DNA from 3 places in the Clostridium tanneri genome. Region 3 is predicted to be linked to each of the others. Evidence: riboswitches for the same ligand, from Rfam matches in the RefSeq annotation. Region 3 holds a riboswitch; each other region holds the start of a gene.
The links. A riboswitch is a leader RNA that binds a small molecule or an ion and turns the genes downstream of it on or off. The one in region 3 is predicted to bind cyclic di-GMP.
Positions count from the first base shown of each region.

Region 1: it holds a riboswitch for cyclic di-GMP, as region 3 does, so the genes downstream of both, P8V03_RS11390 (methyl-accepting chemotaxis protein) here and P8V03_RS16425 (type II secretion system protein GspG) in region 3, are expected to answer to the same signal.
Region 2: it holds a riboswitch for cyclic di-GMP, as region 3 does, so the genes downstream of both, P8V03_RS06525 (ketoacyl-ACP synthase III) here and P8V03_RS16425 (type II secretion system protein GspG) in region 3, are expected to answer to the same signal.

Region 1 is NZ_JARUJP010000012.1:57,511-62,374, forward strand. Features, by position in the region: gene P8V03_RS11375 (methyl-accepting chemotaxis protein) at 1-737, opposite strand, end outside; gene P8V03_RS11380 (DegV family protein) at 1,004-1,852, opposite strand; gene P8V03_RS11385 (TetR/AcrR family transcriptional regulator) at 1,988-2,566, shown strand; cyclic di-GMP riboswitch class II at 2,696-2,778, shown strand; gene P8V03_RS11390 (methyl-accepting chemotaxis protein) at 2,887-4,587, shown strand; gene P8V03_RS11395 (tellurite resistance TerB family protein) at 4,696-4,864, shown strand, end outside.
Region 2 is NZ_JARUJP010000006.1:845-5,708, reverse strand. Features, by position in the region: gene dmpI (4-oxalocrotonate tautomerase DmpI) at 1-143, shown strand, start outside; gene P8V03_RS06530 (methyl-accepting chemotaxis protein) at 309-1,838, opposite strand; gene P8V03_RS06525 (ketoacyl-ACP synthase III) at 1,864-2,868, opposite strand; cyclic di-GMP riboswitch class I at 2,945-3,030, opposite strand; gene P8V03_RS06520 (MORN repeat-containing protein) at 3,229-3,777, opposite strand; partial or broken gene P8V03_RS06515 (DNRLRE domain-containing protein) at 4,023-4,864, shown strand, end outside.
Region 3 is NZ_JARUJP010000027.1:5,284-10,147, forward strand. Features, by position in the region: gene groES (co-chaperone GroES) at 96-380, shown strand; gene groL (chaperonin GroEL) at 444-2,072, shown strand; cyclic di-GMP riboswitch class II at 2,217-2,300, shown strand; gene P8V03_RS16425 (type II secretion system protein GspG) at 2,650-3,153, shown strand; gene P8V03_RS16430 (prepilin-type N-terminal cleavage/methylation domain-containing protein) at 3,444-4,052, shown strand; gene P8V03_RS16435 (type IV pilus modification PilV family protein) at 4,143-4,586, shown strand; gene P8V03_RS16440 (hypothetical protein) at 4,616-4,864, shown strand, end outside.

The DNA.
Region 1 (4,864 bases), on a different contig from region 3:
GCCTGGGACTGGGTTGTTGAGGCGTTTTTTTCAATTGTGTCCATAATAAGATTTATAGAATGCTGCATATCTTTAAGGCCTTGCTCTATTTGGTTTACGGCATTTTTGCTATTTACTGCAAGCTTTCGTATTTCTCCAGCTACTACTTGAAAGCCTCTTCCTTCTTGTCCAGCTCTTGAAGCTTCTATTGATGCATTAAGTCCTAAAAGATTAGTTTGATTAGCTATATTCCTTATAAAATCTGTAATTTTAGAAGTCTCATCTACACTTTTTCTTGTCACTTCAGCGGAAGACACCATTTCTTCCTGCGAGGAGGCTATGTTTTGTGCATTTGTAGTTATATCATTAATGCCTGTTGATATTTGTTCGATGGAACTTGCCAAGCTATCAACAACATTACTTAGTTGTTCATATATTTTAACTCTACTATCTAAACCCCAACCTACTCCTGCAGCACCTATTATTTGTTTGTTTTCATCAAACAAGGGTATGGTAATGGCCTTAAATGGGGTACCAAATAGTTCTTTTGGAACGATGACTCTTAAAGTTTTCTTAGACTGAACAACTTCATATAAGCCATCGCCAGGTCTCAATGATAATCCCTCATGTCCTGCGTCTACAGTTTTTCCAGCTTTGTAATATACTATTTTCTCTAAGTCTGATACCACAAGCATTGCATCTTCATCTTGAAACATATCTTCAAGAACTGAAATAATATTTAACATAGAATCTAACATGTTCAAAATTTTATCCCCCTTAATACAAAATTAAACAATATGTTTAACAACATTAATATGTCATATAAATATATTAGCAAAAATTGCAAAAATATGAAAGTTTTTATTAAAATATTTCTAACAAATTGGTAAAAAGTAATAAAAAGTAATAAAAACGAAAAAAGTAATTTATCATTTATATAGCTAAAAATAGGCGATTAAATAGAAATAAAAGTAGCTTCATGGTATTTGCTAACCATGAAGCTACTTTTTAATAAAATTCAACTCTATCTCTTATTTATCCAGGACAAACCGATGCTTCTAGTTCCTGTATGTACACTTATTACAGGTGATAGCTCTTCAATGAGAATTTCATGTTCAGGATATATATCCATCAACATTTCCTTTAAATCCAAGGCATAATCATATCCATTTGCATGTGCTAGAATAATCTTCGAGTTATTTGTAAGCTTTTCATTTTTAATTTGTTCAATTAAATTGTTATATACTTTTTTCATTGTTCTTACTTTTTGACTTACTAATATTTCGCCTTCCTCAAAGGACAAAATTGGCTTTATACTTAACATTCTGCCAAAGGAGGCTGCAGACAATGATATTCTTCCAGTACGATGTAAATGTGCTAAATCATCTACCACTAACAGTATTCTTGAGTTTGACCTGATGTATTCAAGATTTTTAATAATATGTTCAATACTAGCTCCCTCTTTTATTAACTCCAAAGTCTCAAGGGCCATCTGCTTTTGAATAGTTGCCGTAAATAGGGAGTCAAAAACAGTTATTTTATCCTCGGAAATTTGAGCCCTGGCAAACAGTCCTGTTTGGAATGTACCACTTAGCTTAGAGCTAATGGTAATGTATATAATATGATCGTACTTTTTTACTAATTCATCTAAAAGTTTAAAAACTTCTCCAGCAGAGGGTTGCGAAGTAGTTGGTAGATCCAAGGATTCCTCCATTTTCCTGCAAAATTCACTTGGAGTTATATCTAAGCCGTCTCTAAGATCTTTACCGTCAACTATTACACGTAATGGTATTGAGTATAAGTTGCTATTTTTTTCAATTATTTCTTTGTCAATTACAGCAGTACTATCAACTACTACAGCTATTTTATGCATACAATCCACCTCAAAAAAATGTTATAAATGTTACAAGTTATACACTTGTAACACTTGTATACTTATAATATAATACTATAAAGTGTGAAGTCAATTAAATATAATAAGTTACACAAATAAGGAGAAATGTTACAAATGAATCAAATGAAAGAAAAGGTTAATCCTATAACTTTAAGGTCTAAAAGTTTCATTGTAAAGTCATTAATTGAATTAATGGATAAAAAACCCTATAGTGAAATAACTTTAAAAGAAATTGCGGAAAATGCAGATTTAACTAGGCAAACAGTTTATAGAAACTTTGCTAAAAAAGAAGCTATATTAGAATACTATGTTGATGGATTTTACAATAATTTTATAAACACAATTTCAGCTAAAAATGATATAACATTATATGATCTGCTTATTACATATTTTGAATACTGGTATGAAAATAGAGAATTTGTAAAAAAACTTGTAGATAACAATGTATATCAAATACTGCTTGAGTTACATTTAAAATACTTAAATTCTATGGCAACAGATGAAAAATTTAAAAATTTAGTTTTTGTATCAAATAATAGTTATTTTAATCATTTTTCCGCTGGTGGATTGTGGTTTGCACTGAAAAAATGGGTGGAGGATGGCACAGAAAAAACTCCAAAGGAAATGACAAATACTATTTTAAACTTCTACCATGTTAAGGGGCTAAATGTTAGAAATATAAGAAGAGAATAAAATTTTATCTTATGTAATTACATGGATTAATTTCTAGTTTTTTCATATAACATAGCTAAAGAGTTACAAAAAATGTTGAATGTAACAGTTTTATATGATAATATATCTATGACTTATATTAGTTAAATTTAATTATAAGGAAACAATAAAAAGCTTTCTATAATTTTGTACCTTGAAAGCTTTGAGTTAGTTGTGCAACCGACCTGTATTTACTGAACAGAAGTTATGATGTTGTCTGTTTATAATTCAGGTCTTTTTTAGTGTAAATATATTTTTCAAAAGGGGGGAATATTGATGTATACAACTGCATCATAAGGGGTATGGGAAAACTAGGATTAAAGATTCTAAAAAGGGTAGGATTAATATTTATCTTTTCAATGATTTTACTATTTACAGTTAATTTATTTACCTTTCAGCATGTATTTTCAAAGGTACAGGAGGATGTAGCAGAGAACGCTAAAAAAGCAGTGAGTTCTGTTGATGGAGATAAGGTAGGGAGGCTTATTGAAAATAAGTCTATGGATAGTAAGGAATATAAAGAGCTAAAGGAATCGCTAATAACCTATAAAAATGATACAGGTATAAAGTTTTTATATATTATGGGAAAAGATGATAGCAGTGCCTATATGCTAGTAGATGCAAATATTAAAGAAAGCGACCAGATTGGAGAAAAGTATAACTTAGAGGAGGAAATGTTAGAGGCCTTTGGTGGAAAGGTATCTTATTCAAAGAATCCTGTAGAAGATAGCGATGGTGTACTTATATCTGGATATGCACCTATTAAAAATTCTTCAGGTGAGATTATAGCCATAATGGGGGCAGACATAGATGTATCATTATACACATATACTAAAAAGATCATGAACCTAAGTCTTATAATTACAGTTCTAGTTATGTGCAGCTTAACTATCTTAATGGTTTTTAGCTTATCAAAGAAGATATCCTTAAGTGTAGAAAAGATAAAGTATGGACTTGATAAAATGTCCGAAGGAGATTTAACAACTCCTATGCATATTAAAAGTGGAGATGAATTTGAAGATATAGCTTTATATATTAACAAAGTTAGGGTGGATATTAAGAAAATTGTTGAAGATATAGGAATAAGCTCAAATAGGGTAAGGCAGCAGACAGAAAGCTTATCTGCTGTATCAAAAGAACTGGCAGTTGCTTCTGAAGCTGTTGCTGAATCTACTGATGAAGGTGTAAAAAACCTAAGTGTTCAGAAGGAACAAATGGTAACTATAAATACTATACTAGATAACTTTGGGACAAAGGTTAATGAAATTTTGTCACTAGCGAAAATGTTAAATTCTGAAGTTGAAATTATAAATAATAAGGCTCAGGATAGTAATAAGGATTTAGTAAATTTTGAACAATCAATCAAGGAGGTAAATTTATCTTTTGATGATGTAAGAGATAAAATAAAAGGCTTTGCTATAAACTTAAATAAAATTAGCAAAATAACTAACATAATAAATGATATTGCAGATCAAACTAATTTACTTGCCTTAAATGCAGCTATTGAGGCTGCAAGAGCTGGAGAAAGCGGTAGAGGATTCTCAATAGTTGCAGAAGAAATAAGGAAGCTGGCAGAACAATCTAAGAATTCATCACAGAATATAACTTCCTTAATTGAAGTTGTTTTACATGAAGGGGAATTGATTGCTGAAACATCAGACAATATGAATGACAGGCTCAATGACCAGGTAATAAAGCTTAACAGTTCTACAGATAGTATTAGAACAGTTATCAGTTACATAGAAGAGGTTTTTCCTAAAATCAATAATATACATAATAATATAGTTGCTATTAATGGGGAAAAAGAAAGAATAATCGAAGACACTATGAGTATGTCTTGTGCTTCAGGAAATATTTCAGCTTCTGTAGAAGAAATATCATCTTCTACTCAGGAGATAAGTGCCTCTTCCCAGGAGATAGCAGGTGCCGCTGAGCAGTTAACGGATATAACGGAGGAAATGGTAAAAAATATAGAAAAGTTTCAAGTTTCTGAGGAAAAATAGAGAGTAATATAACTATAAAAATGACAAAAATTAAGTTGATATGTGGTATATTTAACTATATAATATAATTATGATATAAAATTATATTAATCTAAAGGGGGAGTTTATATGTTTTTAAAGGAATTAAATAAAAAAGAGAGAATTGCTTTTATTAATTTAGTTCATGCTTTGTCTAATGTAGATGAAGTATTTTCGAGCCATGAAAAGGAACTAATGGATGAATACCTAGAAGAGCTATCCCTAGATAATGAATCTATAGAAGAGCTAACTTTGGAAT
Region 2 (4,864 bases), on a different contig from region 3:
AGAAAAAGGAAGTAATAGAAAGGGTTTCAGAAACATTAAGTGATATAACTAATATACCTAAACAAGCTTTTGTTGTACTTATTGATGAGTATGATGCTGATAATGTAGGTGTGGGCGGAGTACAGTTATCTGAACATAAGTAACTATACTGTTACAGCTTAAAGTATAAAAGTAATCTCCTGTAGTCAGACTTGGGATAAAGTCAATTACAGGAGACTTTTTCATGGTTAATTATATTTTACACTTCTATCTATTGATAAAAATAAGAGTTAAAAAATTACAAGAGGTATGTTTACAAAATTACTATTTTAGGAAATTAATTTATTCATTTCAACAGCAATATTTTTTAAACTCTCGGCACTGCTGGTTAACTCCTCGCTTACAGCTAGGTTTTGGCTTATAGACTTGCTAACTAAATTAAAATTATTTATAGCTTCCTTTGTGGTGTCAGAAATATTGCAATTAAAAGTAACAACATTTTCAGTTTCTAATAGAAGAGTATTAGTTAACTTACTTATTTCTTTTATATTTTTTCCAGAATCCTTTAACCCAGTTAGCATAATCCTAATGTTGTCAACAGCATTGTTTATAATAGCATCTCCATTGTTTATCTTTTCAGTATTCTCAGTCATGAGATGCTCTACTTGAATAACTCTTTCTTTAAATTCATTAGTAATTAGAGCTACATCGTTTAGGGAATTCCTTGTATTTTCAGCAAGAATTCTGATTTCATCTGCAACAACTGCAAAACCTTTTCCAAGCTGGCCTGCTCTTGCGGCCTCAATTGATGCATTTAACGCAAGAAGATTAGTTTGTTCAGATATTTCTCTTATTATAAAGAGTATATCATCGATTTGTTGAGATTTTTCTTCTAGTATCTTTGTAGCATCAAAGGTATTTTCTACACTATCTTTTATGCTGCTTATAATATTTAGAGTTTCAGTTAATGCCTCTTCATTTTGATTAGATAAATGAATGAGATTTGTAGAATTACTTTCAGTATCCTTAGCTTTAATTGAGATAGATTCGTTTGCGTTTAAAAGTTCATTGAGTACTCTAGTATTTTCAGTAGAGTTATTTAGCAGCTTATCTGCATCTTCAGAAATTGTTTGAGTAGTGTTTGATATTTCCTCCATAGATTTGCTCTCTTCCGTAGCTATAGCAGCTAATGTTTCACTTGAGCTTAATAAGCATTTAGCAAACTCGGCAGTTTTATTAAATAAATTACGTATATTTTCGTTATTATTCTTTAGTTCCTCTTCGCTTTTTTCAATAGAATTTAGTAGTCTAGATGAAAAAGATGTAAAAGCTATAATAGCAAAGGAAACTAGGAATATAGAGATTATTCTAAGAATCAACTCTCTTAAAAAGAACTGATCTGGCAATGTATAAGGGTTTGTAGTGAACAATATAATTTCTGAGATAACACTTAATATAATGGAAATTATATTCATCTTATTATCTAAAAATAGGGAACCTAGTATGATAAAATAAAACACTGTTACCCAAAGTTCTCTAGATGGAATTATGAAACCCATATATATGTAATTTATATAAGAAGCAGCAAGTATAACCATTTTTAAGTTTTTAAAGACTTTATTGTTAAGCTTTTTATCTGCAATTGCTTGCTTATACATAACAGTGAGAACAACTATTTCAAGAATACCTAGAAAAAATAGTGTGATTAAATAAGTCCAACTAACTTCATTATATAAACCTAATAGCTTCATTATAGCAAACATTGATCCTGCTATTAATGCACTTATAGAGTAGATAACTATGACGAATTTTAATGTTTGCTCTTGATATTTAACTATAGTGTTTGAATCAATTTGCATATTATTATTCAACTCCTTGAAATTACTACCATTTGTACAATAGAGTTCCTATACTATATCCAGAGGCTACTGAGCAGAATATAACTATATCATCTCTATCAAATTTTTTATATTTTAATCTGTCATCTAAAGCCATAATAGGGCTTGTACACCCAGTATATCCATATTTGTTTCCAATGAAGGTTGCTTTACTTATATCGGCATGAAGCTTGTCTAAGGTTAACTCAAGATCTACTCGTGAAAATTGTGACATAAAATAATGGTTAACGTTCTCTGGTTTGTATCCATGATCTTGTAAAAGTTCTATAATTGTTTCACTCCATTTTTCCGAAAGAAAACTAAAATCAAAGGGTTTCCAAAACATCTTTTTGTCTTCAGAATCAATACAGCTGTTGGGAATATTTGACATACCGCATCCTGGCATAGTTATAGACCAATAGTAGGAATCATCTGTAAACATTCTAGAACCTAAAATTCCTCTTTCTTCTTCTTCCTCTTTTGCTTCAAGCACTAATGCAGCTGCGCCGTCAGCAGAACAGCCAAAGGCAACCATGTCATCTTCTCTAGCTAGTTTGCTAATTAGTAATGAGCCAACAACTAATATTCTTTTGTATTTTTTGTCAGTTTTAAGATATCTAGCGGCTATGTCCATACCGGTTATCATACCTATGCAATTAGAGTTAACATCGAAGACTGACGAAACATTCTCTGCTTTAAGCTGATTTTTGATTAAAAGAGCACAACAAGGTGATAGATATTCAGGGGTGTCTGAAACTGAGATAATCATATCAATATCAGATATAGATAATCCTGCATTAACTAAAGCTTCATTAGAGGCTCTAACTGCCATAGTAACACTAGTTTCATTATTATCGGCAAGTGTTCTAACTTCTCTACCTAACTTGGACATAAGCGCTGCAGCATGATCTTCAAGTTGGTATTTCTTAAAATGCTCGATAAAATAGTGATTATCCAATTGTTTGTTGGGATGATATGCTCCAACTCCAACTATATGTACATTCTTATACATAGTAACTCCTCCTAATAACTTGCTGCAAAAACAAAAAATAGCAATGCTAAGCAATACGATTTTTAAACAGCGTTAACCTAGCAACCTGACAATCATAGGAAAATATCCTTTAGACTCATGGCTTTGCGTCCTTATCTTTAGATAAGTTTGCCTTGTTTAGTTTAACTATTATTTGTTTAAGCTACTATTTTAATAACAGTTTTAATTATACCATAATTTTCATAAAACTCAACATACCTGTTAAATTATGTCTAAAGTGTGTTATACATGTCATTAAACATGAATTATGTAAAAATAAGGGTAGTTAGGTTGTGATTTACACAAACCTAACTACCCTTATTAGTAAGTTGACAATCTATTTTATTTTTCTACCAGCCTGTCATCGCTAAATTCTCCTACAATAACTTCTCCATCAACGCAGACAAACATACCCTGTCCTTCCTTTTTATCATCTTTCCATTGACCTATGTATTTTTCACCGTCTGGCCAGGTATGAACTCCTTCACCATGTCTTAAATCATTTTTCCAGCTTCCTGCATAAGTGTCGCCATCAGACCAGATGTAAATGCCTTCTCCTGATTTTTCACCATTTTCCCAGTTACCTATGTATTTTTCACCATCTGGCCAAGTATATATTCCATAGCCATGCTTTTCATCATTTTTCCATTCTCCAATATACTTCTCTCCAGATATCCAGGTAAGAGTACCTTGACCATTCATTTGGTTGTTGTGCCATTGACCTACGTATTTACTGCCATCCTTATAATAGTAGGTTCCCTGTCCTTCCATTTTGCCATCTTTCTTATCTCCAACGTAGGTTCCACCATGAATATGCTGCTTAACTATAGGCTGAGGAGTACCTACCTTTACCTTGTCTAAGTCAACTTTAGTTAATTGTAATTTCTTCATATTTTATCTCTCCTTTGGGTATTTTTCTAGTTAGGCCTAAAATGTAGTTTTTATATGTTTTATAAATATAAATCTATTCATATTATAACCATTTTATAGAATGGTAAGAATAATATTATCACATAATGGGATAAGAAGATATTAGAAATAAGAATTATAGCGAGCTAAGTTAACTAATATTGAAAGTAACAAATTCCCTTCAAGAAGCATAAGATGATACAATAGTGCTGATTTAGGAGGATTTTATGGGAAAACATAAAAAGACTAATCTACTTAGGCAGAATAATTCTAATCTATCAGAATCAACTAAAAAACCTGAAATAATCAATCCTAAAAGAAAAAAGAAAAGAATAGTGGGAGAAGTTAAAGAAAAAAGAGAAAAGAATGTTAAGCACTTTTTAAAAGAAGATCTAACCTTTGAAGCAGTTATTTATAATGAAAATGTTCACTATTATAGTGATGGGCAGTGGAAAGATATAGATAACTCAATAATAGATAGTAAAGACGAAGAAAATAACGATGTATTTGAAAATAGGGAAAATGACATTAAAATTAAGATTGGTAAAAAGGTTAAAAATAAGAAATTAGTGACTATTAGAAAAGATAAATATGAAATATCTTGGGGAATTGATAAAGCTTCAAATTCTAATGGTAAAGTAAAAGGTAAAGAAAAGTTGAGATCTAAAAACGAGCATCAACCTAGAAACAAAAGCAGTGATAAACAAGTTAAATACAGACAACAGCAAGATGAAAGCAACAAAATCATTGAAACTGAAAATCTAAATAAACAAACTCTAAAAAACATCTCATCTACAGTAGAATTCCAAAATGTGTATCCCAATATAGATTTACAATACACAATAATTGCAAATAATTTAAAAGAAAGTTTAATAATCAAAAGCAAAGTAGATAATCCTGTATTTACTTTTAATTTGAATGTAAAAAATTTGGTGCCAAAAATTCAGCAAGACTATTCAATAGTATTTTATGATGATAAGGACACATCAATAGTTGTATTTAAGATTGATCCACCCTTTATGTATGATGGAAATGGAGAAACAAGTGAGGATATTAAGGTAACTCTTAT
Region 3 (4,864 bases):
TGTATTAGCACTCGATAGGAGTGAGTGCTAACAACTAATTGTTAATAAATGAATTTAAATAAAATTATCAAGTAATTTTAAGGAGGGGTTTAACTATGAGAATTAGACCACTTGGAGACAGAGTCGTTATTAAAAGAATCGAAGCTGAGGAAACAACAAAAAGCGGAATAGTGTTACCTGGAACAGCAAAGGAAAAGCCACAAGAGGCTGAGGTTATGGCAGTAGGACCAGGAGGAGTAGTAGACGGAAAAGAAATTAAAATGGAAGTAAAGGTTGGAGATAAAGTATTATTCTCCAAGTATGCTGGAACAGAAGTAAAGATGGATGGTGAAGAATACACTATCTTAAGACAAGATGATATACTAGCAATAGTTGAATAGTTTTAAAACATTTAAGAATTTAAGGATTGAATAGATTATATAATCGCGAGGAGGGTCTCTTTTATGGCAAAAAGTATTTTATTTAGCGAAGAAGCTAGAAGATCAATGCAAGCTGGTGTAGATAAACTAGCTAATACTGTAAAAGTTACATTAGGACCAAAGGGAAGAAATGTTGTATTAGATAAGAAATTTGGTTCACCACTTATAACAAATGATGGTGTTACTATAGCAAGAGAAATAGAATTAGAAGATCCATATGAAAATATGGGAGCACAATTAGTTAAAGAAGTTGCTACTAAAACAAATGATGTAGCAGGAGATGGAACAACTACAGCTACATTACTTGCTCAAGCAATTATAAGAGAAGGCTTAAAGAATGTTACAGCTGGTACTAACCCAATGCTTATAAGACAAGGTATAAGAATGGCTGTAGATAAAGCAGTAGAAGAAATAAAGAAAAATTCAAGACCTGTTGAAGGAAAAGAAGACATAGCAAGAGTTGCTGCTATATCCGCTGCTGATGAGGAAATTGGTAAACTTATAGCAGACGCTATGGAAAAGGTAGGTAACGAAGGTGTTATCACTGTTGAAGAATCAAAGTCTATGGGAACTGAATTAGATGTAGTTGAAGGTATGCAGTTCGATAGAGGATATGTAAGTCCATACATGGTAACTGATACAGAAAAAATGGAAGCTGTATTAGATGATGCGTATATCTTAATTACAGACAAGAAGATATCAAATATCCAAGATATATTACCAGTACTTGAGCAGATTGTTCAACAAGGAAGAAAGTTATTAATAATTGCTGAAGATGTAGAAGGAGAAGCATTACCTACTTTAGTTCTTAACAAATTAAGAGGAACATTTACTTGTGTAGCAGTAAAAGCTCCAGGCTTCGGTGACAGAAGAAAAGATATGCTTCAAGACATAGCTATACTTACTGGCGGAGAAGTAATTTCAGAAGAATTAGGAAGAGAATTAAAAGAAACTACTCTAGAAATGCTTGGAAGAGCTGAATCTGTTAAAGTTTCAAAAGAGAATACTGTAATTGTAAATGGAAGAGGCGACAAGAACGAAATCCATAACAGAGTAGCTCAAATAAAGAGACAAATAGAAGAAACTACTTCAGAATTTGATAGAGAAAAATTACAAGAAAGACTTGCTAAATTAGCAGGTGGAGTAGCTGTAATTAAAGTTGGTGCTGCAACTGAAACTGAATTAAAAGAAAGAAAGTTAAGAATAGAAGATGCTCTAGCAGCTACAAAAGCAGCTGTTGAAGAAGGAATAGTTGCAGGTGGTGGAACAGCTTACGTTAACGCAATCCCACAGGTTGCTGAGTTAACTTCTGATGTTATAGATATCAAAGTTGGTATAGACATAATCAGAAAAGCTCTAGAAGAACCAGTAAGACAGATAGCTACAAATGCTGGTGTTGAAGGTTCAGTAATAATTGATAAAGTTAGAAACAGCGAAGTTGGAATGGGATACGATGCTTTACATGATAAGTATGTAAACATGTTAAAGGTTGGTATCGTTGACCCAACTAAGGTTACAAGATCAGCACTTCAAAATGCTGCATCAGTAGCTGCAACATTCTTAACTACTGAAGCTGCAGTAGTTGATATCCCAGAAAAGAATGCTGCACCAATGCCAGGTGCTCCAGGAATGGATATGGGCGGAATGTACTAAGATTATAATTAAAACGTCATGTGCTTATGCATGTGGCGTTTTTTTATTGTAACTAGGGCGATGGTTGTGGATATATATTACAATGTTGGTAAATTTATATTGAATAAATTTAGGTGAGGTGATAAAATTAAATCAATAAAATAAATAGTTAAGGGAAACTGTGAAGTACATGCTTTATTTGGGCATCTTGGATGTATGGAGTTAGTGATGCAACCACCCCTATATTCGTAAATGTGTTTATGGATATAGGGGTTTATTTTAACCTAAATATAGTGATTTTTGTAATTATTTTTATAGACATGCCTTCTTTAGTAGTTGTTGCGAATATAATAATACAATACATGTAATAATCTACCTTTAAGAATTGATACTAATTCACAACAAGGCGAACTTGATTCATATCTAACATCTATGATTTTGTATATGTCAACATAGTGTAAAATTTTCAATGAGTAATAACTAATGGATAAAAGATATTTGACCATAATTATTTTACCAAGAGGTTAACTAGAAAATAGAGATTTTAGTAGTAAAATCTTTATTACATAAATAGTTTTTTTGAAAGGAAGGGGTTTTATTGAAAATTAAACAAGCTGTAAAAAAAGGTTTTACATTAGTAGAATTGTTAGTAGTTATAGCAATAATAGCAATACTAGCAGCAGTGGTAGCACCAAATGCCTTTAAAGCAATTGAAAAGAGTAAGGTATCGGCAGCGGAGTCAGACTTTAAGGCGGTTAAGACAGCGGCATTGAGCTATTATTCAGATACTGGTAAGTGGCCAGGTGATGAGGCTGATGAAGATGGATTCGTAAAAGATGACTCCAAAGAAGGTTGGAATGGTCCTTATATGGAGAAGTGGAAGAGTAAAAATCCATGGGGCGGAGATTATGAATTCGTTGAAGGTGTGGATGCAACTGGATTTGGATTAACTGCCAGCACAAAAGCACTAAAATTAGAAGATGTAAACAGTAAAGCTATAGAAAAGTTAGAAACTGATCTAGATGGAGGAACATCGGATGCTGATTCAGGTATTGTAAGATCATCATCAACTACGGTTTATTTAGTTATTTCTGAACAATAAAATTAAGAATAAATTTTAGATTCCAAGTAAGTGCAAGAGTTAAGAGAGGAACTATGAAAATTAAAATGTATAAGAAAAATGGTGAGGCATTATTGCTTTTAATAAAGGGCAGTGATTACGGGTTTTAAATCTTAAAGTGTAATAATGTAGTTACCAAACAGAAAATACAGGAAAAGCTTTAGGATTAAAGTACTTAACAATATATTTGTTAAAAATTAGTGCATTAATTTAAATGCACTAATTTTTGAATATAAGAATAAGAACAGTTTAAATTGGAGGGAATTATGTTAATGAGATTCAAACATAAAAAAGGATTTACCTTAGTGGAGTTACTAGTAGTAATTGCAATAATAGCAATACTAGCAGCAGTTGTAGCACCAAATGCTTTTAAGGCAATTGAAAAGAGCAAAGTTAGCAGATTAGTTGGAGACTGTAAAGCAGTAGAGGCAGCAACCTTGCACTACTATGGAGATACAGGACAATGGCCGCGCATAATTGGTACTGGACAAACAAATAAGGAAACTTACTTAAAAGCACCGAGTGAAAGTGGTATAACAGGAGTTAACGGTTGGAATGGACCTTATCTAGAGCGATGGCCTAAAAACCCATTTAATTCAGGAGGAGAAGAAAGCGAATTTAATTACCAGTTGGATTATAGAAAAATAGGTAGCAATAATAATAATTTAGTGCTAGAAATATCATTAAATGGAGTGAGTAATTCTAAAGGAATAGCTGACATGCTTGATAAAACAATAGACAACACTGATGGGGCATCAAAGGGTAAAATCCAATGGCAGGGATCAAATACTAGCTGGGTTACTTGGACTATCGTAGAGAATGCTGAAAATGTTAAGAGGGGTACAGGTGCTGGCTCAAATATGGCGGAAGGGCATGATTAATGCAATTTACTTATATCATAAAGTAACTATGTGGTCATTTACGTTAAAATGATTATATAGTTACTTTTATAGAAAAGGGGGCATAGTTATATGATTAAGAACAGGAAAAAAGGATTTACATTAATAGAAGTCATAATAGCTATGCTCTTAATCAGCATCACTGTACTTATCTTTTCCAATGTATCCTATGTGGGCATAAAATCATCTAACACCAGTGAACAAAAACTGAACTCCCTGATAATAGCACAGAATGAATTAGAGAAAATCAAAGCAAACAAAAATACATTAAGTGATTTAACAGATTTACAGGACTTTCTCAAGGATGAAGATTATATTTACTCAACAGGAGTATTCCATAAAAACTTAAAGAAAATAGATGAAAAGTATGCTGGAGAAGTCTCAGAAGGAATAAATTATGATTTGAAGCTGACTTTAAGTGAAAAGGCAGAGGACCTTATAGATATAAAGATTGAAGTTAAGCCTCAAGATAACAATTCACTAAAACTAGGTACAACTTTATACCTTGGAAAATAAAAAATTAATAGTTATAGAGGATTATGCCTATGTATAACGTAAATAAGATTAAAAAAGGAAGTGCTCTTTTTATAGCAATGCTGGCAGGGCTAATTTTGATATCACTAAGTGGAATACTATTGACTTCAATGAATAATGAAATTAGAACTAGAAGGGCATCAGAAGAAAGGCAATCTGCCAAGTATCTTGCAGAAGCGGGAATAGAGCATGCTGTATATTTATATAATAAAAAAATTAGTGATATGAACAAAGAAGACAAATACGAGGAAATAAGTTAT